Regions from separate parts of the Herbaspirillum sp. VT-16-41 genome, predicted to be linked through region 1. Evidence: predicted binding sites of a transcription regulator. Region 1 holds the regulator's gene; each other region holds the start of a gene.

Region 1 (5,930 bases):
GGCGCTGGGCCTGCGCACTCATGGCCGAACCGGCAACGTTGAAGATGTTGGAAAGGGACATGGTTTATCAACCCGGTTGGATGGCGTTAATCATGGCCTTGATCTGGCCGTTTACAGCGGTGACACCGGCTTCGTAGCGGATGCCGTTGTCGACGAATTCATTGCGCTCCACGTCCAGGTCGACGGTGTTGCCGTCCACGCTGCCCTGGGTCACCGTGCGGTACTGCAGGGGCGAACCACCGATGCTGCCCGGGCCGTTGTCGGGTGCGGTCCCGGCCACGTGCGAGGCGGCGGTGCGGGCCAGTTGCAGCGGCGGCACGGCGCCGCCCTTGTTGTCGAGGGCGTTTTTCAGCGCATCGGCAAAATTGACGTCCCGCGCCTTGTAGTTGGGCGTATCGGCGTTGGCGATATTGGAGGCCAGCACCTGTTGGCGCTGTGCCCGCAGGTTCAGCGCCATCTCATTGAAGCGGAAGAAATCGTCGAGCTTAGAGACCATCGGGTCCTCCGGAAATACCGGCGCCGCTGCCGCCCTGCCTGGGACGGTCGCACACTACGCCGATGATGGAATTACGTAGGCTTGATCATACGTTTCCACCCGGGACTTTAAGGGGCGATAAAGAGATAAAAGCCTCCCCTGTTTGCGCTTTTGACCTCGCGCGCGCGACGTACCATTGCTGCCAAGATTCGCCAATGTCTGGCCAATGTCTGCTGCAGGCAAGTTGCAAAAAATGAAATATCCTTTACGCCCCATGAGCCTACTGCGCCGTGCCATCGCCGCCCTGGCCCTGCTGGCCGGCGCATTGACGACCGCCTCGCCAGTTGCTGCGCAAAATACCCCCGACGGTCCGCAAAAGCAGAACTTGCAAGTTCTGCAACAGGTTGCCGAGCAATTCCTGGCCAGCCAGACCTCTGGCCTGCCGGGCAGTGTCACGATCACCATCGATCCCGCCGACCCGCGCCTGACGCTGGCCTCCTGCCTCGAACCGCAAGCCTTCATGCCCAACGGCGGACGCCTGTGGGGCCGCACCACGGTGGGCGTCAAGTGCGTGGCCCCCTCCCCCTGGACGATCTATCTGCGCGCCAATGTCCAGGTCATTTCGGACTACCTGGTGGCCGCCGTGCCGCTGGCGCAGGGCCAGACCATCAGCGCCAGCGACATCACCCGCATCCGCGGTGACATGTCCAGCCTGCCAAGCGGGGTGATCACCGAAGAAACCCAGGTGGTGGGCCGGGTTGCCAACATGTCCTTGCGCGCAGGAACCCCGCTGCGCATGGACGCCATCCGCAACCAGCGGGTGGTACAACAAGGACAGTCGGTACGGGTCGTCTCGATCGGCCCGGGCTTCCAGATTTCCACGGAAGCGCGCGCCATGACCAACGCCAATGAAGGCCAGATGGCACAGGCGCGGACCGCCGCCGGGCAAGTGGTCAGCGGCATCGCCAAGGCGGGTGGCATTCTGGAAATCAACTATTGATAGAGGGCAATCCTGAAGAGAAAGGACTGTCTAGCCGGGATCTGCAGCTGCGCGTCGGAAATGTGAAGAAAATTTCTCCCATTTCGTCATTTTGGCGCCCTGGATGTTAAAGTTTGCGCAGAACTGGCCGATAATCCATACGACAGGCGGGTGCGATGCGCCCCCACCCTACAAGGAATACTGCCGTGAACGTTAACGACGCCCTCAAATCCGCTGCCCTCAACAGCGAGCAGACCCAGGCCCAGCCTCGCAACAACGCCCCCGCCGGCGCTGCTGCCGGCAATGGTGCCGCGGCCACTGCAGCCACTTCCGATAGCGTGCGCCTGTCCAGCACCTATCAGTCGCTGGAAACCAAGGTCAACAGCAACAGCAGCAGTTTCGATGCCAAGAAAGTGGCCGAAATCAAGGCTGCCATCGCCAACGGCACTTTCCAGATCGATCCGGAAAAAGTGGCCAATGGCCTGATCGACACCGTCAAGACCCTGATCAGCGCCCGTCCGGCCTGATCGTCACTGCCTTCGCACAGGATGACCCGCATGAATCCGGCCAGCAACCTGCCTCTGGAACACGCTGCCCTGTCCCGCCTGGTCGAAAAACTGAATCAGGAACAGGCCTTGCTGGCTGAAGCCACCGCCGAAGGCCTGACCGACATCATTTCCGAAAAAGCCACCATCGTTTCCGACATGGCCACGCTGGCCGGTAACCGCCACAGCCTGCTGGGCAGCCTGGGTTACAGCGAAGATGAGGCCGGCATGCAGCAGTGGATGAACGAACACGGCAGCGACGCCGACAAGGACGTCTGGGCCGGCCTGTTCGAACTGGCCCAGGATGCCAAGGAGCTCAACCGCGTCAATGGCTTGCTGATCGGCAAGAAACTCTCGATCAACCAGAGCGCACTGACCATCCTGCAAGGCAAGACCGGCACCGGCAACTTCTACGGACCGGATGGACAGAACAGCATCAAATCTTCCGGCCGCAGGCTTGGCGTGGTCTGACCACCCTCCAAGCCGAGCGCCACGAGCGCAATCGCCGCAGATTCAAAGACCCCGAGTGCCATGCCTCGGGGTCTTTTTTTGTGCCGTGCAGGTGCCTCAAGCTTTACCTGCTCAGCACAAGCTGGGTCAGACCCAAGGCGGCACACAAGAGCTCGATGGAATTGAAAACGGCTCCCGAAGGAGCCGTTAGAGCATGCCGGAGCGCGTCCTCCCGGACGCAAATCACTTCTCAGGCCACCCCACTCCACGAATGCTCCCGCAGATAGGAACGCATGCGTGAGATCGCCTGGCTATGCAGCTGGCACACACGGGACTCGGACACGCCCATGACGGCGCCGATCTCCTTGAGGTTCATTTCCTGCTCGTAGTAAAGGGCCATCAGGATCTGCTCGCGCTCGGGCAGGGCCTTGATGGAATCCACCACGGCTTCGCGGAAGCCGCCGTTGATCAGGTTCTGCAGCGGGTCGTCATCGGACTCGGCGGTCTGGTAGCGGTCCAGGAAATGTTCATGACCACCATCGTCGTCGTGGAAATCCTCGTAGTAGATCAACTGGTGCCCACCGCATTCGCTGAGCAGCGACTGATACTCGGTGAGGCTGATCTTGAGGTGCTGCGCCACTTCGGTTTCCTGCGGCTGGCGACCGAGCTGCTGCAGCAAGGCCTGCATGGCTTCGTCTACCTTGCGGGCGTTCTGACGGATGCTGCGCGGCAGCCAGTCGCTGCTGCGCAGTTCGTCGAGCATGGCGCCGCGAATGCGTTGGACGGCATAGGTCTCGAACTGCGCGCCATGGGTCTCTTCGTAGCGGTTGACGGCGTCGAGCAAGCCCATCATGCCGGCCTGGATCAGGTCGTCCACCTCTACGCTAGGGGGCAATTTGGCCTTGAGCTGATGCGCCAGTTTCTTGACCAGCGGCGCATGCTGCTCCAGCACATCATTCTTGCCCTTTTTTCCCTTGACGTTATACATGCACGTCACACTCCCAGGCTTGCACCATCGGTTGCCATTCCGTAAGTGCTGCGGGCCGTATCGGCCGCCGTGAATTGCTTGGACAGGCGCTGGAAAGCCAGCGCCGCACCGGCAAAGGGAAACACATCCATCACCGCCCGCCCCTGGCCGGTAGCGCGGCGGATATGGTCGTCGGCCGGGATGGCGCCGAGGAAATTCAACTGCGCTGCCAGATAGCGGCTGGCGGCCTGGGCCATGTTGGCGTAGACGGTGCGCGCCTCGGCCTCGGTGGCGTCATTGACGATCAGGCTGAAGGGACGGCGTCCGATACGGTCGCTCAGGCTCTTCAGGAGCACGTAGGCGGCCTTGATCGAGGTGGCCGTGGTCGAGACCTGGATCACGATCTCGCCCATTTCCATGGTCGGCACCGGCAGCGACTGGTCACTGGCCAGCACGCCGTTGACGAGGGTGATTTCGGCCTGCTCGATAAGGCTGTCGAAAATCTCGGCCAGACGTCCGGCCTGGGGATCGCTGGCCGCCGGCACGGTACGGCGGGCGATGCGGGCCATGGCAAAACCTTCGGGCAGCATGCGGGTGGCCTCGCGCAAGGGACGTTCGGCACGCGCCACTTCCTGCAGGGTGGCGACGTCGTGGCGCAGGCCGATGCGGGTCAGCAGGCCGGTACTGGCCACGTCGCCATCGACAACCAGCACGTTATGCTTGGCCTGCGACAGGGATGCGGCAATATTGATGAGCATGGCGCTCTTCTCTTCTTCACCCAGCACCGAGAAGAAAGTGAACAGTCGGGGGACCGGACGCTCCAGCATCCGGCGCAGTCCGGCTGCCTGGTCGATATCGTAACTAGCCAAAGCTCACCTCGCGCAAACCTTTATCGTTCATGGACATCGCGGTGGGGCCGATCACGCCGGGCAGTTCGCCTTCCTGGAATTCAAAAGGGGCGGTCTCGCGTTTCTGCTTGAAAGCACGGTCTGCCAGGTACAGCTTGTTGGCCACGTGCAGGTCTTCCGGCACGCGCTGGCCGTTGGCGACGTAGTGCAGGTTGAGCTTGTGGCGGATCACCACGTCTAGCACGTTGCCGATGGTGGCAGCTTCATCAAGCTTGGTGATGATGCAGCCGGCCAGACCGGAGCTGGAATAGGCATGCACCACTTCATTGAGGGTACCACCGGTGGCAGTGGCGTTCAGGCACAGCAGACGCTTGATGTCCACGCCGGCACCGGCCAGCATGGCGTCCTGCTCGGCCACCATCTGGTCGCGCTGGCCTACCCCTGCGGTATCGATGAGCACGGTGTGCTTGCCCTTGAGTTCTTCCAGGGCGATGCGCAGGTCGGTCTCGTCCTTGACCGAGTGCACCATCACACCCAGGATCTTGCCGTAGATGCGCAATTGTTCGTAGCCGCCGATACGGTAGCCGTCGGTGGTGATCAAGGCCAGCTTGCCGGAGCCATGGCGCATCACGCAGCGTGCAGCCAGCTTGGCAGTGGTGGTGGTCTTGCCCACGCCGGTGGGGCCGACCAGGGCGAAGACTCCACCGTTTTCCAGCAGTTCGTTCTCGTTGGCCAGGGTGTTGAGGTTGCGCGCCAAGACCGACTTGACCCAGAACATGATGTCCTGCGACTTGGAGTTGGAGGGCAGGTTTTCAGTGATCAGGCGCGACAGGCTTGCCGAGAAGCCGGCGGCCAGCATTTCCTTCAGGACGATGCCCTTGAGCGGCTCGCGCTTTTGCGCGCCACCCCAGGAAATCTCGGCCAGCTGGGTTTCCAGCACGCCACGCATGGAGCGGATTTCGCTCATCACCTCGGACAGGATCTCGTCGTAGTCCTTGCCGTCGAATTCAGGCAGCGCCGAACGCGGACGTTGATCCTGTTCGGCAGCATCAGCAGCCCCGGCCGCTGGCGGCTGGGCCGCGGCACTGCCGGCACGACGGCTGCGCCAGACGCGCGCATCGGGGCCGGGTGCAGCTTCTGCTGCGCGGGCGGGCGCCCGACCCTGGGCCGGCTGGTCCAGCAGGGGCGCCTGCTCGGTACGCAGGGCGCGGGCCGGCTGCTGCGCCAGCGGCGAAGACAGCAGTGCGGGACGCTTGGGCTGCTGCGCCGGCGGCAGACCGGATTGCTGCTGCAGCGAGGCCGCCTGCGGGCGAGCCCCAGCTTCGCGCGCACCGGTGGGCGCCACCAGGGTGGTCATATCCTCGTTGGCCATGGCCAGGATCTCCACCCCGTCGGGAATATTGCGGTTGGAGAGAATGACGGCATCCGGGCCAAGCGCCTCGCGGACCTGACGCCAGGCCTCGCGAGAAGAATTGGCGATAAATTTCTTGACGTTCATGCTTGCCCTCCAACTAGGCTGGTAACTTTAATCGTTTTCGATTCTGGCACTTCAGCGTGCGACAACACGCGCAACTGCGGCATGGCACGACGCAGGAAGCGTGCCATCAGCGTGCGCAGCGGCGCCCCCACCAGCAGTACCGGCGCGTAGCCGAGCTGCTCCTGGCGC
Region 2 (5,930 bases), on a different contig from region 1:
GCCGCCGATGCCCGCGCCGCGGTGGATGCCGCTGCCGCCGCATTCCCGGCCTGGCGTGCCACGCCGGCCAAGCAGCGCGCCGCCATCCTCAAGCGCTGGAACGACTTGCTGCTGGCGCACCAGGAAGACCTGGGTCGCCTGATCTCGCGCGAGCAGGGCAAGCCGCTGGCCGAGGGGCGCGGTGAAGTGGCCTATGCGGCCAGCTATGTGGAATGGTTCGGCGAAGAAGCCACCCGCGCCAATGGCGACATCATCCCGGCCCCGGTGACCGGCCGCCGCATGCTGGCGCTGAAGGAACCGGTGGGCGTGGTGGCTACCATCACGCCCTGGAACTTCCCGGCCGCGATGATCGCCCGCAAGATCGCACCGGCCCTGGCCGCCGGTTGCACCGTGGTGTGCAAGCCGGCCGAGGATACACCGCTGACCTCGCTGGCGCTGGTGCGCCTGGCGCAGGAAGCGGGCGTGCCGGCCGGGGTGATCAACATCGTCACGGCCTCGCGCGAGCGCACGCCGGAAGTGGTCGACGTGTGGCTGGCCGACAGCCGGGTGCGCAAGATCAGCTTTACCGGCTCCACCGCCGTGGGCAAGCACCTGGCGCGTCATTCGGCCGATACCCTCAAGAAGCTCTCCCTGGAACTGGGCGGCAATGCGCCCTTCATCGTCTTCGACGATGCCGATCTGGATGCCGCCATCGACGGCGTGATGGCCGCCAAGTTCCGCAATGGCGGCCAGACCTGCGTGAGCCCCAACCGCATCTACGTGCAAGAAAAGGTCTATGACGCCTTCGTGGCCAGGCTGGGCGCCCGGGTGGCGGCGCTGAAGGTCGGCCCGGCCAGCGATCCGGCCTCGCAGATCGGGCCGATGATCAATGCCCGTGCCATCGCCAAGATCGACCAGCACGTGCGCGATGCCGTCGCCCGCGGTGCCCACGTGATCACCGGCGGCCAGCGCCTGCAGGGGCCCGGCTACGAAAGCGACAACTACTACGCGCCTACCGTGCTGGCCAACGTGACCGATGCCATGCAATGCAGCTGCGAAGAGACCTTCGGCCCGGTGGCACCGGTGACGCGCTTCACCAGCGAGGAAGAAGTGATCGCCGCGGCCAATGGCACGCCCTTCGGGCTGGCCGCGTATTTCTATTCGACCGATGTACGGCGCATCCATCGTGTCACCGATGCACTGGAGAGCGGCATCGTCGGTGTCAACGAGGGCGCACTGGCGGCCGAGGCGGCCCCCTTTGGCGGCGTCAAGGAATCCGGTTATGGTCGTGAAGGCTCGGTGCACGGGCTGGATGATTATCTGCATACCAAGTACGTGTGCCAGGGCCAGCTGTGAGATCGCCGCTGTGAAATTGCAGCCCTGAAATCCCTGTACTACGTTACCTTCAACGAACCGACCAGGAGCCCCCATGCCAGTGCCGACCACCCCCGTCCCGAGCAGCGGCCAGGAAGCCTTGCCCGACCTGCGCCTGCGTGCCATCGCCGCCGATGACCTGGGCAACTGCCACCGGCTGTCGCTGCGCTTCAAGTGGCCACACCGGCTGGAGGACTGGAAATTCCTGTTGCAGATGGGCCAGGGCTATCTGCTGGAACACACCGCCGACGGTGCCGCGCTGCCGGTAGTGGGTTCGGTAGTGTGCACCTGCTACGGCGAGCAGCACGCGGTCATCGGCATGCTGCTGGTGCAGGCCGAGCTGCAGCGCCGCGGCCTGGGGCGGCGGCTGATGCAGCACACCGCCAGCCAGGTCAATGGTCGCAGCCTGGTGGTCAATGCCACCGCGGCGGGCATGCCGCTCTATCGGCAACTGGGCTTTATTCAGCAGGATGTGTTGCACCAGTTCCAGGGCTCGTCGGCGCAGCCGGTACTGGTCTCGCTGCCGCCCGGCGAGCGCGTGCGGCCGATGGGCAAGAACGATGTGCAGCGGCTGCTGGCGCTGGATGCGCGCGCCACCGGCATGGAACGCAGCAAGCTGCTGCTGGCCCTGCTGGAGATGTCGGAAGGCGTGGCGCTGGACCGCGATGGCGAGATGCTGGGCTTTGCGCTGGTGCGTCGCTTCGGCCATGGCCGCGTGATCGGGCCGGTGGTGGCACCCGATGCCGAACGGGCCAAGGGTCTGATCGCGCACTGGATCAATACCTATTCGGATTCCTTCATCCGCATCGACGTGTTCGAATCGAGCGGTCTGCCGGCCTGGCTGGACACGCTGGGCCTGACCAATGTCGACCATGTCACCCGCATGTGCAAGGGTGCGCCGCCGGCGCGCGATGCGGGCATGCAGTTGTTTTCCATCGTCAACCAGGCGCTGGGCTAAGGCCGCAGCCGGTCGCACAGGGCACGCCGCAGAAAATGCCAAAGCCGCCCGCAAAACCCATGAAGATGCTTTTTGGACCCCGCATCTTGCGCATCCGCTGCGACCGGGCAGGCATAGCATAGAACGCATCCCGGTTGTGTCGCCCGCCTGGCACGACCTTGTTCAACGCCATCGTCAGCGAGTCCTCCTTCATGCAAACATCGACCCTGGCTGCCCTCGACCGCAGCCACCTGATCCATCCCGTGACCAGCTTTCGCGAACACGAAGAGCTGGGTCCCATCATCCTCAAGTCCGGCCGTGGCGCCTACCTGACCGACCATCAGGACAAGGAACTGCTGGATGCCTTCTCGGGCCTGTGGTGCGTCAACACCGGCTATGGCCAGGAGAGCGTGATCCGCGCCGCCACCGAACAGATGCAGCGCCTGCCGTATGCCACGGGCTACTTCCACTTCGCCTCGGAACCGGCCATCCTGCTGGCCAAGAAGCTGGTGGACATCAGCCCGGCCTCGCTCCGGCATGTCTACTTCACCCTGGGCGGATCGGACGCGGTGGATGCCGCCATCCGCTACATCACGCACTACCACAACGCCATCGGCAAGCCGGCCAAGAAGCATTTCATCTCGCTGCAGCGTGGCTACCATGGTTCCTCTTCGGTGGGGGCGGGACTGACGGCGCTGCCCAATTTCCACTTCAACTTCGATCTGCCGCTGCCGACCCAGCACTACCTGCCTTCGCCCTATCCCTACCGCAGCGAACTGGCCGACGACGCAGCCATCATCGCCGCCTCGGTACAGGCGCTGCGCAGCAAGGTGGCCGAACTGGGTGCGGACCAGGTGGCGGCCTTCTTCTGCGAACCGATCCAGGGTTCGGGCGGTGTGGTGGTGCCGCCCAAGGGCTGGTTGAAGGCCATGCAGCTGGCTTGCAACGAGCTGGGCATCCTGTTCGTGGTGGACGAGGTGATCACCGGCTTCGGCCGCACCGGCCCCATGTTTGCCTGCCTGGACGAAGACGTGCAGCCGGACCTGATGACCATGGCCAAGGGCCTGACCGCGGGCTACGCGCCGATGGGCGCGGTGATGATGTCGGACCGGGTCTATCAGGGCATTGCCGATGGCGCGCCCATGAGCACCGTGGTCGGCCACGGTCAGACCTATTCGGCTCATCCGGTCAGTGCGGCAGTGGCGCTGGAGGTGCTGCGCCTGTACGAGGAAGGTGGTCTGCTGGAAAACGGTCGTCGGGTCGAGCCTTATTTCGCCGGTGGCCTGCGCGCCCTGCTGGATCATCCGCTGGTGGGGGATGCCCGCAGCCGGGGGCTGCTGGGTGCGCTGGAACTGGTGGCCAACAAGCACACCAAGGCGCGCTTCGCACCCGAACTGAAGCTGCATGAACGCATCTTCAAGGTGGCCTACCAGCAGGGCCTGGTGTTCCGCGCCTTCGGCGACAACATCCTCGGTTTTGCGCCGGCGCTGTGCTATACACCGGCCGATTTCGAGCTGATGTTCCAGCGGCTGAAGGCCATCCTCGATGAAGTGCTGGCCCAGCCCGAGGTGCGCCAGGCCGTCAAATAAGCCGGTCGATGCGAGCAAAGCCCCCGGTCACATGCCAAAAACAGGGACCGGAGGGGTTAAAATGCCCTGACATCCGGCCTGCCTTCCCCGCCCAGGGACAGCAGGCCGGTTGAGTCGAATAACCCGAGGCAACATGATGACTAACGGCGCGTTGAAACTGGACCGGATCGATCTGAGGATTTTGTGTCACCTGCAGGAAAATAGCCGCATTACCAATGTGATCCTGGCCGACGCCGTCGGCCTGTCCCCCAGCCCCTGCCTGATCCGCGTCAAGCGCCTGGAAAAGGCCGGCTACATCAGCGGCTACGGCGCCTACATCCGCCTGGAAAAACTGGCCGACGTGCAGATCGTGTTCACCGAGGTGACCCTGTCGGACCACCGCCGCGAAGACTTCGCCAAGTTCGAGTCCTATATCCGCAATGTCGACGAGGTCATCGAATGCCACCTGGTCAGCGGGGGTTACGACTACCTGCTCAAGTTCATGACCCGCAGCGTGGTGCATTACCAGAGCGTGATCGAGTCGCTGCTGGAGCAGAACCTGCGCATTGAAAAGTATTTCAGCTACATCGTCATCAAGTCACCCTTCATCAAGCATCACTACCCGCTGGAAAAGTTCATCCAGACCTGATCCGGACTGAAGCCAGGGGGGGATGGGGCATGGGCCGGAGGCTCCGTGCCGCTCCTTTCCGCTCCTTTCCGCTCCTTTCCGCTCCTTTCCGCTCCTTGCCGCCCTCTGCAGCCTTCCTTCTGTCTTCCCGCCACCCTCCCCCGTCCGCTGGCCGCCCTGTTTAGCTGCGCGGGCCGTATCTCCATCAAAGCTCCACAAAAATCCCGAACAAATTCCAGTTTTGGTCAGCAAACTGACCTTTACTTTTGTAAAGAGCTGCCGTTAATGTGGCGAACGCTGACGATTTGTCAGCGTTTCCAGATTACAAGAAGAATTCGATATTGTTCAGGGGTCAACATGGCAACTTCCACCGGGTCCATCTCCACGTCAGCCGGTCCGCTCGATGTGGCGACCTTGGTCAACCAGCTCATTTCGGTTGAAAGCAAGTCGCGGCTCACGCCGCTGAAAAACAAGGAAACCGGCTTCAACACGCTCATTTCGGCGTACGGGACGCTGAAGAACGCGCTGTCGACCTATCAGAGCGCCCTCAAGGGGATGACCTCGGCCACCTTCAGCGCCCAGAAGACCACCCTGACCAATGCCGGTACCGGCACGGGCCTCACCACCGATCCGCTCACGGCCGAGACCAACACCGATGAATCGACCAAGGTACTGGCGCAGAAGCTGAAGTCGGGCGGCTATGCCACCGGCACCACCTTCAATGCCGGCGATTCGGTCGCCATCAAGGTGGGCAGCAACCAGCCCACCTTCATCACGCTCAAGGCCAATGCCACGCTGGCCGGCGTGCGCGATGCGATCAATGCCTCCAAGGCCGGGGTCACGGCGTCGATCACCACCGACGGCAGCGGCGACCACCTGGTGCTGGAATCCAATACCGGCGGCACCGCCAATACCATCAAGATCACCGCCAACAACACCCTCTCGGGGCTGAGCTACGATCCGGCCTCCAGCACGCCGGGCAGCGTGACCCAGGTGCAGGCCCCGCGCGACGCCGCCAAGGCGGCGTCGGGCTCGTACAGCCTGGCGGTGAACCAGCTGGCGCAAGCGGTCAAGGTCAGCTCGGCCGGCATCGCCCCGGGCAGCACCTTCGACAATGGCGTGCTGGCCATCAAGACCGGCAACGGCTCGACCGTGCTGATCCAGCCCAAGACCAATACCCTGGCCGGTGTGCGTGATGCCATCAACGCCAGCGAAGCGGGCGTGAGCGCCTCCATCGTCAGCGATGGCACCAATGACCACCTGGTGCTGACCGCCAAAGACAGCGGCGCGGCCAACACCCTGCGGGTCAGCGGCACCGGCTCGTTTGCGCCGTTCGCCTTCGATCCCAGCGGCACCGTGACCACCCCGGGCGTGACGGCTGGCCAGACCTTCGCCACCGGCGCGCTGGCACTGCAGGTGGGCAACAAGTCCTTCAACATCACCC
Region 3 (5,930 bases), on a different contig from region 1:
AGCCACTGCAAGGCGACCAGCAGCGCCGGACTGTCCTGCAGCACGCTCCAGCCGCCGATGGCCAGCGCGATATAGAGCCCATTGGCCAGCGCGATGCCCAGGCTCACGGCCAACCCATACGTCCGATCGTGACGCAGACTGCTACGCGCCAGCAACAGGAAATCCGGACCGGGACTGGCCAGCGCCAGCAGATGTGCGCCGGCCAGCAACAGAAATTCAGACCAGAACATGAGCATGCCTCCTCGCCTCGTCGGGCTATATCGAAAGAGGCGCATGCTAGGCAGGACGACGATCCCTGTATTGAACAAAATTGCGCGAACGGTGGCCCGGCGCAAGGCACGGTAAGATAGGCGGCTTCAGCACCACCTCCACACACTGTCCCAGACCAAGCCAGACCATGAAACTCATCGACCCCATCGTCCAGTTCCAGGCCGAACTGCAGAAGATCCGCCGCGACATCCACGCCCACCCCGAACTCGCCTATGAAGAGGTCCGCACCGCCGATGTGGTCGCGCAGAAGCTCACCGAATGGGGCATCCCGGTAGTACGAGGCCTGGGCGTGACCGGCGTGGTCGGCATCATCAAGAACGGCGACAGCCCGCGCGCCATCGGTTTGCGCGCCGACATGGACGCCCTGCCCATGCCCGAGATCAATACCTTCGCCCACGCCTCCCGCCACGAGGGCAAGATGCACGCCTGCGGCCACGACGGCCATACCGCCATGCTGCTGGGCGCGGCCTACTACCTCTCGCAGCATCGCAATTTCGATGGCACGGTGTATGTCATCTTCCAGCCCGCCGAAGAAGGCGGACGCGGCGCCGAGCGCATGATCCAGGATGGCCTGTTCGAGAAATACCCGATGGACGCCGTCTTCGGCATGCACAACTGGCCGGGCATCCCGGCCGGTCATTTCGGTGTGACGCCGGGTGCACAGATGGCCTCCAGCAACGAGTTCCACGTCACCGTCAAGGGCAAGGGCTCGCATGCGGCGCAACCGCACAAGGCGGTCGATCCGGTGATGACGGCGGTGCAGATCGCCCAGGCCTGGCAGACCATCGTGGCGCGCAACATCAACCCCAATGATCCGGCGGTGGTCTCGATCACCCAGATCCACACCGGCAGCGCCACCAACGTCATCCCCGACGAGGCGATGATGGTCGGCACCGTGCGCACCTTCAGCCTGCCCGTGCTGGACCTGATCGAACGCCGCATGCAGGAGATCGCCGAGCACACCGCCGCGGCCTTCGATGCCACCGTCGATTTCCGCTTCAACCGCAACTATCCGCCGCTGATCAACCACGTCGCCGAGACCGCATTCGCCGTCGAGGTGCTGACCGAACAGTTCGGCGCCGATCATGTCGATGCCCATACCGAACCGACCATGGGGGCCGAGGATTTCGCCTTCATGCTGCAGTACAAGCCGGGCTGCTATGTGTTCCTGGGCAATGGCGACGGCGGTCACCGCGATCATGGTCATGGACTGGGCCCGTGCAACCTGCACAACCCCAGCTATGACTTCAACGATGACCTGCTGCCCATCGGCGCCACCTACTGGGTGAGGCTGGCCGAGAAATTCCTGCAGGCGAAGTAAGACGGCAGGCCGGACGGCATTGGCGGGCGGCACGGTTTGAGGCATGATCCTCGGCACGCATCCTGAATCCTGATTTGTGATAACGATAACAAGGGAGAAACCTTGCACACCCTCGCCACTGCCCTCCTGCTGCTGGTCGCCATCGAGCATGTCTGGATCCTGATCCTGGAGATGTTCCTGTGGACCAAGCCGCTGGGACTGAAGACCTTCCGCCAATCGAAGCAGGCCGCCGAGGCGACGCGCGTGCTGGCGGCCAACCAGGGCTTGTATAACGGTTTCCTCGCGGCCGGGCTGTTCTGGAGCCTGGCGACCGGCGAGCGGCCCGTACAGTTCTTCTTCGTGATCTGCGTGCTGGTGGCCGGCATCTACGGCGGCCTGACCGCCAAGCGCTCTATCCTCTATATCCAGGGCCTGCCCGCCTTGCTGGTGCTGCTGGCCCTGCTGGCGAGCTGATGTTGCCGCTGCGACGCGTCTTCGCCTTGCTGGTCCCGGGTCTCCTCGCGCTGCTTGCAGGGCAAGCCACGGCGCAGGAGCAGGACGCCGAATGGTGGACCTACCAGACCCAGCGCGCCGGGCTGGCCTACACGGTCAAGCTGGACATGGGCCTGCGCCGGGCGTTTCCGCTCTCCGGTTTTCCCTATGTGCTGGTGACCCGCGTGAACTATGCCCCGGCCACGGGCGACGGCCTGCCGGCCGTGGCCGACCAGGACCGGCTGGAATCCCTGTCGGATGGCATCGCCGCTGCCATCGCCAGGAAAACCCGCAGCCTCTACGCCGGCACCACGTTCAGCCAGGGCCAGCAGCAATCGTATTTCTATGTGATCGATCCGAACGGACTGGAGAGCATTGCCACCAGCCTGCAGGCCCGGCTATGCCAGGCTTGCAAAAGCAGCGCGGCGATCCAGGCAGACCCGGCGTGGGCGCTCTATCGCGAGCAATTGCTGCCGGATGCGGAAACCCGGCAGCGCTACGGCCTGCGCAGTTACTAGGTGCGGCGGAAGTAGCCCTAAAGCAGGCACGACGGTAAAGTTTCGGCGTGGATGAGCCGATAACAGTTTTCCTGGCGGCATCATTGTTGGCACTCGCCATCACTCTCACTCCGGCAGCGATCGCGCTCATTTTGCCGGAATAACAACATCGGACCCGGTCCGAGGGGAAGCAGCATGAAACAGATCAAACTCATCCTCAAGGACGAGATCTACGACTCGCTGGAGCGGGATTATCACAACTTCGTGCGGCTCTCGACCAAGATCGATTCGGGCTTCGTCAAGCCGTCCTTCGATAGTTATCTGTTGGCCAAGGTTTCGGAGAACACCAATTTCCTCACCGAAGAAGCGGTACAGCACCTGATGCTGTCGGGCCAGTACGCCTGGGCGAGACGGGCGATGGACAAGGAATTTCCGGATGTGGTGCAGATCCTGATCGAACAGGCTGCGAATTACGGCTTCTGGATCGCGGTGCGCCACGACTGGACCACCGATGACCTGGTCAATGCCTCGCGCGCCTGGGCCAGTGCCATCATCAAGCAGGCCAAGGGCGACGAAACCCAGATCGATGTGCTGGCCGCGCAGATCAAGGCCTCGGCCACCAGCATCTCGGTGGTGCAGGAGCGCCTCCGCACCCCGGCCGCACTGCTGGCGGCGGCCATGGTGCAGGAATTGCGCGAGACCCACATCGCCATCGAACACGCCTCCGGCATGGTGGCGCGCGAAAAGCTGGGGGCCATGCGCACTCTGCTGAAGCTGGGACGGGCCTTCGGCAATGTCTCCGAAAAGGCCGAGCAGGACATGATGGACAAATTGAAACGCGAGAAGCCCTGGCTCTTCGAAGACGGCCCCAAGGGATTCTGGGGACACGTCGCGGCCTGGTGGCGCGGCGTCTAGGCCGGCCCGGCTGATTTCAGGCCATCCCCCTTCAGGGCAGCGTTTCCGCCTCGCGCATGAGGCGGATATCGCCGTACCACGCTTCCATCTTCTGGCCGGTATTGTCGGTATCGGTCAACACCCCCACGCCGATCAGGCGTCCCGGCTTCTCGCCGAAGATACGTTCATAATCCTCGGCGACATTGCGCTGGTACTTGCGCCACTGGCCCACGTGCTCCGGGCCGCTCTCGGCGACCAGCATCTGGATGCGGCCGGTACGACCATTGGCGATCACCTGCCCCACCTGCGCCTTGCTATCCCAGACATACATCAGCGTGGCATAAGGCAGCTCATGCCCGGTCAGCAATTTGGCGGTATCGAAGAGGATGGTGTCCATCAGCGAAAGCTTGTCATGGTCACCATCGAAGGCCAGCACGATGCGCACCGGCGAATCATCGGTCTCGCGGTGAGTGAGATCGGCCGTCGGGATCAGGCCACTGGCCTTCCAGCTCCAGGACAGCCAGGGCTTCTTGTTGATGTCGATGTCGACCGGATGACGCAGACCGGACGAAGCACGGTCGGCAAAGGCATGCAGCACGCTGCGCCCATTGTCATCGACCAGACGGTATTCGGTAGGAATCTTCTTGCGGGTGAAGACCAGCGGTTCCCAGCCAGCAGGAAGGCCCTTGGGCGGATTGGCGGAAAACAGCGCCAGTGCCTGGTCCAGCCTGGCCTGCTTGGCGGCGGCATCAGGGGCGGCTGGCGCCTGGCCGGCACATCCGGCCAGCAGCCAGGCGGCGCCAAGGCAGAGTGACGCCAGCACGCTGCGCGCGGCAGCAGCCTGGAAGGAAACGGGAAGCTGTGCAGCAAGTCGCGTGCGCGCACGCGTGAGACGCAAATTCATGAAGGCCGACCGGAGAAGAAGGGAATGCGGTCACCCCGACCGCAGACGAAGGCTAACAGGAAAACGCGGCTGCACGACATCCGGAAAAACCCTAGCGCGTAAAAAAACCTCAATGGCGAGTGGCGGAGCATCCCATCCGTCCTGCCAGCTGCTGGCCATCGGTCACTCAGTTTTGCTGGCGCAGGATCTGGATGAACATCTTGGCCAGCGACGACAGGGTGGTGTTCTTGCGGGTGACGATGCCGTAGTGCTCGATGCGCGTCTTCAGGTTCACGGGCAGGATGCCCAGCATCTGCCGCGCCGCGAAGAAGTGGGCGATATCCAATGGCATCACTGCCACCATGTTCGATTGCGCCAGCAGCGTGATGGTCACGAAGGGCGAGGCGGTCTCGATCACGTTGCCCGGCACCTTCAGCCCCTCCAGCTTGAACTCGTGCTCGATCCAGATGCGCATGGGCATGTTGCTGGAATACAGGATCCAGGAGGCCCCGGCCAGCTCCTGCAGGCGCACCTTCTGGGCGGTGGCCAGGGGATGGTCGATACCGCAGACGATGCACATGGGCTCGCCGCGCAGCATTTCATAGTTGTACAGATTGGGTTGCGAACTGACCGAGGAGCGGCCGATCATCAGATCAATGCGCCCCTGGTCCAGCAGCAGCAACTGGCGCGCGCTGGTGTCTTCGCTGATCTCGATGGAGACTTCCGGCTGGATTTCGCGCAGGCGCGAGAGCGCACGCGTGACGAAGGGTGCGGCCCCCATGATGGTGCCGATGGACAGGCGGCCTCCGCGACCGCTGATCATGTTCTGCAATTCCTCGCGCAGATTGGCTACGTCGCTCTGGATCAGGCGCGCATAGCGGATCACGCAACGGCCCAGCTCAGTGGCCTCGATGCCGCGTGGCGAGCGGTCGAACAGGGTTACGCCCAGGGCATCCTCCATTTCATGCAGGGCCTTGGTGGCCGCCGGCTGGGTCATGTGCATCACCTCGGCCGCCTTGTGCAGCGAGCCCTGCTCGTCGAGTGCCGTCAGCAGCGCGACCTGGCGAAAGCGCAGGCGGCTGACGATGGACCCCACCGAAGGCAGCGCGCCGGCGCCATCTCCGAGTTGGTTATCACCCGATGAATTAAGCTCATTGGACATCGTTGTACTCGCCTCTTATAGTCGGTCCGGAAAAAACCACAATGCTAGCGCATCTATCGGCCTGCCAAGGCGATGCGTGAAAAAAGCTCAGGAGACGTTGGCAGGACCGATCCATCGTAGGCGCGACATTCCTGCCGCCTGCGAATGCCTGATCGTCCTCGCCGTTTCGTCGCCTGGCTAACCAGAACCGACATTGCGGACAGACAAGGAGACCCGGTGAGGCTGATTCAATACCGCGACCGCAAGGGCGAGCGCCGTGTAGGCATCGTCAACGGCAGCCACATCCAGGCGCTGGACCAGGTGGCGACCATGCGCGAACTGGCCCTGCTGGCGCTGCAGCGCAGCACCGGGCTGGAGCGCCAGGCCCAGTTGCTCAACACCGACCAGTCCGAAGACTACGCCGCCATCCTGGCCGAGGCCCGCATCCTGGCA
Region 4 (5,930 bases), on a different contig from region 1:
CCCATGCTGCCGCTGGACCTGCTGCGCATTCCCATGTTTGCGTTGTCCATCGGCACCTCCTTCTGTTCCTTCGCGGCGCAGATGGCGGTGTTCGTGATGCTGCCGTTCATGTTGCAGAACTACCTGGGCATCAGCGCCGCCCGTGCCGGGCTGTTGTTGACGGCCTGGCCGATTGCCGTGGCCCTGACCGGGGTGGTGGCGGGCAAGCTGTCGGACCGTATCGCGGCGGGTTTGCTGGGCGGGATAGGGCTCGGGGTGATGTGCCTGGGCCTGCTGTCGCTGCTGACGATCGACCATGGCACGCCGGACGGCCTGATGGCGCTGCAGTTTGCGATATGCGGGTTTGGCTTCGGGCTGTTCCAGTCGCCCAACAACCGCACCATGATCAGCGCCGCCCCGCGTGAGCGTACCGGTGGCGCCAGCGGCATGCTGGGCACGGCGCGCCTGACCGGGCAGACCGTGGGCGCCTCGGTGGTGGCCATGCTGCTGGCGTGGTCGGATGCACCGTATGCGCTGGTGCTGTGCTGCGCCGCCGGGCTGGCGGCGCTGGCGTGTGCGGTCAGCCTGACACGGCTGCGCTATTGAAGGGTACGCAAGGAGCGGAAGAGAACGGCGAGGGCAGGGCTCAGGCGACTGCGGCCAGGGCCTCGCTCTGGGCGTGGTGGTGGGCCGCATGGGCGGCCACCGACAGGGCCATGCTGAGGTAATTCTCACCGCGCCTGCGCTGACGGGACTGTTGCTGCTCCAGCGCAAACAATTGCTGGTAGAGGGTGCGGATCTGCTGCTGCAGCAACTGGCGCTGCTGCTTGCCGTCGCGATTGGCCGGGAAGCGTGCCAGCGACTGCGCCTGCTGTTGCAGGATCAGGATGTGGTGACTGAGCTGCTCGATCAGTTCGGCGGGGTCATGGTCCAGCGTGTCTGCATGGGCGGTGTGGCTGGCCTCGGCAGTTTTTTCTTGTTCATACGCGATGTTCATGCGAACTCCAGCCCCGGTCGAGGCGCCAGTCTTGCAGGTTCAGGCAAGATTGCCTTTGGGTAGAGTTACGGCAGCTTCCTGCAAAGCTTGAGTCGCGAAACGTAAAAAAGCGAAAAGGCGCAGGCCCGTAGCGGGCGCTGCGCCTTGCCGCCAGAGCCTGCCTCAGATGACGCCGCGGCGCATCTGGTCCAGTTCGATGGATTCGAACAAGGCCTTGAAATTGCCCTCGCCGAAGCCGTCGTTGCCCTTGCGCTGGATGATTTCATAGAACACCGGGCCGATCAGGTTCTGGGTGAAGATCTGCAACAGCAGCCCCTGGCCGGCGGTGGGGGCGCCATCGATGAGGATCTTCAGTTCGCGCAGGGCGGCCAGGTCTTCGCCATGGCCGGGGATGCGGCGTTCCACCAGGTCGTAGTAGGTGGCGATGGTGTCCTGCAATGGCACCCCGCGAGCGTACAGGGCGCGCACGGTCTGGTAGATGTCGTCGGTGCCCAGGGCGATGTGCTGGATGCCCTCGCCGTTGTACTGCTTGATGAATTCCTCGATCTGCGACTTGTCGTCCGCGCTCTCGTTGATGGGAATGCGGATCTTGCCGCACGGGCTGGTCATGGCCCGCGAGCGCAGGCCGGTGACCTTGCCCTCGATGTCGAAATACTTGATCTCGCGGAAGTTGAACAGGCGCGTATAGAACGACGACCAGGTATCCATGGCGCCGCGCATGACGTTATGGGTCAGGTGGTCGATATAGGTCAGGCCCACGCCTTTGGGATTGCGCTCCACGCCGGGGAAGAACTGGAAATCGACGTCATAGATGGAGCCGTTGTCGCCATAGCGGTCCACCAGATACAGCAGCGAGCCGCCGATGCCGCGGATGGCCGGGATGTTCAGCTCCATCGGGCCCAGGCGGGCTTCCACGCCTTCGGCGCCCAGTTCCAGCGCGCGCTTGTAGACGAGGGCCGCATCCTTGACGCGGAAGGCCATGGCATTGACCGAGGCGCCATGCACCTGGGCGAAGGCGGCGGCATTGCTGTCCGGCTCACCGTTGAGGATGAAGTTGATCTGGCCCTGGCGATACAGGGTCACGTTCTTGGAACGGTGACGCGCCACGGCGGTAAAGCCCATCAGTTCCAGCACGCCGGCGATGGCGGCCGGGTCGGCGGCGGTGTATTCGACGAACTCGAAACCGTCGGTCCCCATGGGGTTGTCGAACAGGTCCGTGCTGGCGGCGGCAAGTTGGCTGATCTGGCTGTCTGCGTGGCCCATCTGTGTCTCCTCGGATTGGAAAGGCCGGCAAGCCCGGCCCATGCGAGGAGTTTATTGCGTCGCCACTGCAATTTGTGATTGTTTTTTGCGCAAATTAGGGGTTAATATGCACAAATAAATCTTAAATAAGAAAATTGGAGAGATAAATGAGCATCATCAATGTGGATCGCTACGATCTGGCCTTGCTGACCGAGCTGCAGCGTGACGGACATATTACCAACAGTGCACTGGGACTGAAAGTTCACTTGTCCACCTCCCAGATCAGTCGTCGCGTGCAGCGCCTGGAAGAAGCCCACGTCATCGAACGCTACACCGCCGTGCTGGACCCGGCGGTGGTCGGCCTGGGCGTGACGGCCTTCACCACCGTCACCCTGGATCGCCAGGGCGAAACCCGGGGCGAGTTGTTCGAAAAAGCCGTGGAAACGATGCCAGAGGTCACCGAATGCTTTTCCGTCACGGGGGAGGGCGATTATATCCTGCGCATCGTGGCTCCCGACCTGGCGGCGTTTTCCGAATTCATGATGAGCCGGCTGCTGCGCCTGCCTGGCGTGACCAACGTCAAATCCAACATCACCCTCAAGAAGGTCAAGCAATCGCACGAACTGCCGCTGGAACACGTCATGCAGCCGGTGAAGTCGCGCCAGCGCATTCGCTTCTCCCAATGAGGGAGTGAACGCAAAGGGTGGGTGGCTTGCGAATTCAAAAGCAAGCGCCCGAGTGCGACGCCACCAGGGGGCGCCTAGAATCATCCTGACCCGATAGCAGGAGCACCCCATGCCGAGTACGACCTCCCCGATGATTTCCAGGCCCCCTACGTCCCCCGCGCCCTCCACGGAGGAGGGCCCCGCATCCGCCGACCCGTCACTGACCGACCCGTCCCTCGCCGACCAGCAACGCTGGCTGGCCGTGCAGCGCCGCGACCCGGCGTTCGACGGCCTGTTCTGGTATTCGGTCAAGAGCACCGGCGTCTATTGCAAGCCCTCCTGCGGCGCGCGCACGCCCTTGCGCAAGAACGTGGCCTTTCACGCCAGTTGTGTGGCTGCCGAAGCGGCTGGTTTTCGCCCCTGCAAGCGCTGCCGGCCCGACCTGCCGCCGCTGCAGGAGCGCCAGGCCCTGGCCATCGCCCAGGCCTGCCGCCTGATCGAAGCCGCCGAGCAGGCGCCCGCCACCGAGGACCTGGCCCAGGCCGTCGGCTTGAGCCGCTACCACTTCCATCGGCTCTTCAAGGCCCACACCGGGTTGACCCCCAAGGCCTATGGCGACGCCCGGCGGGCGCAGCGCCTGCGTCAGCAGCTGGCCTCACGCGCCAGTGTCACCGAGGCCTTCTACGAAGCAGGCTTCAATTCCAGCGGTGGCTTCTACGCCCACCGCAATGCCGACCTGGGCATGAAGCCGGCGGCCTACCGCCACGGCGGCCGTGGCGAAAAAATCCGCTTCGCCGTGGCGCAATGCTGGCTGGGCGCCTTGCTGGTGGCGGCCACCGAGCAGGGCATCTGCGCCGTCACCCTGGGTGAGGATGCCGAGGTCCTGGTGCAGCAATTGCAGGACCGGTTTGCCCAGGCCGAACTGGCGCCGGGCGATGCCGCCTTCGAGCAGACGCTGGCGCAGGTGCTGGCCGCGCTGGATGATCCGCAACGTGGCGCCACGCTGCCGCTGGACGTGCGTGGCACGGCCTTCCAGCAGCGCGTGTGGCAGGCCCTGCGCGAGATACCGCCGGGGGTGACCCTTAGCTACGCCGAACTGGCCGCCCGCATCGGCCAGCCGGCGGCGGTGAGGGCGGTGGCCAGCGCCTGCGCGCACAACGAGATTGCCTTGCTGATTCCCTGCCATCGCATCGTGCGCCAGGACGGATCACCGTCCGGCTACCGCTGGGGCATCGAGCGCAAGGCGGCCTTGCTGGCGCGCGAGGCAGTGGCGCAACCGCCGCAACCGCCGCAACCGCAGTCGCAGCCGTAGCCAGCCACCGCCAACCGCAAGCCCGCCTGAAGGCGCGGGCAGAGGCGGCTACAATGGCTGTTACTTCATATTGCAGGAGTCGTGCATGCATGTTCTTGGCAAGGCCGGCCTCGCCTTCACCGGCGCGGTTCTGGTTCTGGGTGGCCTGATCGCCTGCTCGCCGCTATCGGCCATCAACGCGGTTACCCCGAGCTCCAGCTACATCAAGACCGAAGGCGTGGCCTACGCCGACAGCGACAATCCACGCCAGAAGCTGGACATCTACCGGCCGGCCGCGCAGGCCGACGCGGCGACCGCCAAGGGCTTGCCGGTGGTGGTCTTCTTCTATGGCGGCAGCTGGAATGAAGGCAGCCGCAAGGACTACGCCTTCGTCGGCGAAGCCTTGAGCTCTCGCGGCATCATCGCCGTGCTGCCGGACTATCGCGTCTATCCCGAAGTCCGTTATCCGGATTTCCTCAAGGACAGCGCCCAGGCCCTGGCCTGGACCCTGCGTTCCCTGCACCAACTGGGCGGCGATCCGCAACGGGTCTTCGTCATGGGGCATAGTGCCGGTGCCTATAACGCGGCCATGCTGGCCCTGGACGCGCGCTGGCTGCGCCAGGCCGGCGCCTCGCCGGATGCCTTGCGTGGATGGATCGGCCTGGCCGGGCCGTACGACTTCCTGCCCATCGAAAACCCGGACGTCAAGCCGGTATTCTTTGCCCCCGACTCGCCGCCTGATTCGCAACCGGTGCGCCACGTCCAGGCTGGTGCGCCACCCGCGCTGCTGATTGCCTCGCACAAGGACAAGCTGGTCTCGGCCACCCGCAATACGGCCGGGCTGGCCACACTGCTGCGCGCACAGCAGGTGCCGGTGGAGGAACGTTACTTCGACAACACCTCGCACGCCTCCCTGGTGGGCAGCCTGGCACGGCCGCTGCGATTCCTGGCGCCGACGCTGGAGACGGTCACCGAGTTCATCGCTACGCCGCCCCCGCGCACCAAGGCCGCGCCGTGACCGGTGACCTGTTTGCCGCGCTGCCCCGCGAGCCCGACATCGAGAGCATCACCGAGGGCGCGACCTTGCTGCGCGCCTTCGTCAGCGACGAGGAGGCTGCAACGCTGGTGGCTGCCATCGATACCGTGCTGGCACACTCTCCCTTGCGCAACATGCAGACGCCGGGCGGCTTTCGCATGTCGGTGGCGATGAGCAATTGCGGGCAATTCGGCTGGGTGACCGACCGTCGTGGCTATCGCTACCAGACGCTGGACCCGGTGACCGGGCAACACTGGCCCGACATGCCGCCTGCATTCGTCGCACTGGCACAGCGGGCGGCCGAGGCGGGCGGGTTTGCTCCCTTTCTGCCGGACGCCTGCCTGGTCAACCGCTACGACCCCGGCGCCCGCATGTCGCTGCACCAGGACCGTAACGAAGAAGACATGCAGCAGCCTATCGTCTCGGTCTCGCTCGGCTTGCCGGCGACCTTCCTCTTTGGTGGCGTGGAGCGTAGCGACAAGCCGCAACGCATGCGGCTGGAGAGTGGGGATGTGGTGGTCTGGGGCGGCCCGGCGCGGCTGGCCTTTCATGGCGTGGATGTGCTGCGCGATGGCGAGCACCCGCTCACCGGTCGCTGCCGCTATAACCTGACCTTCCGTCGCGCCCGCTGAGGGCAACGATCCTGCCGATCAGGCTGGTGCAGCGTGCGCGCTGCCGTGTGCAGCCTTGCGCGCAGTGCTGCTCGTCCGGCGGGCCGCT

Evidence for each region. Region 1 encodes FliA, which starts transcription of late flagellar genes. Its sites were predicted from a motif close to CTAAAGTTTNNNNNNNNNNNGCCGNTA; they were not measured.
Region 2: the regulator FliA is predicted to act here: its motif matches at 4,745-4,771, upstream of fliD (flagellar filament capping protein FliD).
Region 3: the regulator FliA is predicted to act here: its motif matches at 2,616-2,642, upstream of BTM36_RS00430 (DUF4088 family protein).
Region 4: the regulator FliA is predicted to act here: its motif matches at 1,042-1,068, upstream of BTM36_RS02665 (FlxA-like family protein).

What each region holds. Positions count from the first base shown of each region.
Region 1 is NZ_MUXB01000114.1:114,312-120,241, reverse strand. Features, by position in the region: gene flgC (flagellar basal body rod protein FlgC) at 1-61, opposite strand, end outside; gene flgB (flagellar basal body rod protein FlgB) at 68-496, opposite strand; gene flgA (flagellar basal body P-ring formation chaperone FlgA) at 750-1,475, shown strand; gene flgM (flagellar biosynthesis anti-sigma factor FlgM) at 1,661-1,981, shown strand; gene BTM36_RS15815 (flagella synthesis protein FlgN) at 2,012-2,470, shown strand; gene BTM36_RS15810 (RNA polymerase sigma factor FliA) at 2,700-3,437, opposite strand; gene BTM36_RS15805 (antiactivator of flagellar biosynthesis FleN protein) at 3,443-4,243, opposite strand; gene flhF (flagellar biosynthesis protein FlhF) at 4,278-5,762, opposite strand; gene flhA (flagellar biosynthesis protein FlhA) at 5,759-5,930, opposite strand, start outside.
Region 2 is NZ_MUXB01000106.1:76,132-82,061, forward strand. Features, by position in the region: gene BTM36_RS12860 (NAD-dependent succinate-semialdehyde dehydrogenase) at 1-1,335, shown strand, start outside; gene BTM36_RS12865 (GNAT family N-acetyltransferase) at 1,409-2,311, shown strand; gene BTM36_RS12875 (aspartate aminotransferase family protein) at 2,503-3,879, shown strand; gene BTM36_RS12880 (Lrp/AsnC family transcriptional regulator) at 4,013-4,507, shown strand; gene fliD (flagellar filament capping protein FliD) at 4,844-5,930, shown strand, end outside.
Region 3 is NZ_MUXB01000014.1:62,360-68,289, forward strand. Features, by position in the region: gene BTM36_RS00410 (LysE family translocator) at 1-230, opposite strand, end outside; gene BTM36_RS00415 (M20 aminoacylase family protein) at 398-1,591, shown strand; gene BTM36_RS00420 (DUF1304 domain-containing protein) at 1,694-2,044, shown strand; gene BTM36_RS00425 (DUF695 domain-containing protein) at 2,044-2,580, shown strand; gene BTM36_RS00430 (DUF4088 family protein) at 2,755-3,474, shown strand; gene BTM36_RS00435 (DUF3047 domain-containing protein) at 3,506-4,276, opposite strand; gene BTM36_RS00440 (LysR family transcriptional regulator) at 4,524-5,498, opposite strand; gene araD1 (AraD1 family protein) at 5,715-5,930, shown strand, end outside.
Region 4 is NZ_MUXB01000020.1:164,624-170,553, forward strand. Features, by position in the region: gene BTM36_RS02660 (MFS transporter) at 1-585, shown strand, start outside; gene BTM36_RS02665 (FlxA-like family protein) at 626-976, opposite strand; gene hppD (4-hydroxyphenylpyruvate dioxygenase) at 1,139-2,239, opposite strand; gene BTM36_RS02675 (Lrp/AsnC family transcriptional regulator) at 2,386-2,904, shown strand; gene ada (bifunctional DNA-binding transcriptional regulator/O6-methylguanine-DNA methyltransferase Ada) at 3,014-4,195, shown strand; gene BTM36_RS02685 (alpha/beta hydrolase) at 4,281-5,192, shown strand; gene alkB (DNA oxidative demethylase AlkB) at 5,189-5,842, shown strand; gene BTM36_RS02695 (DNA topoisomerase IB) at 5,861-5,930, opposite strand, start outside.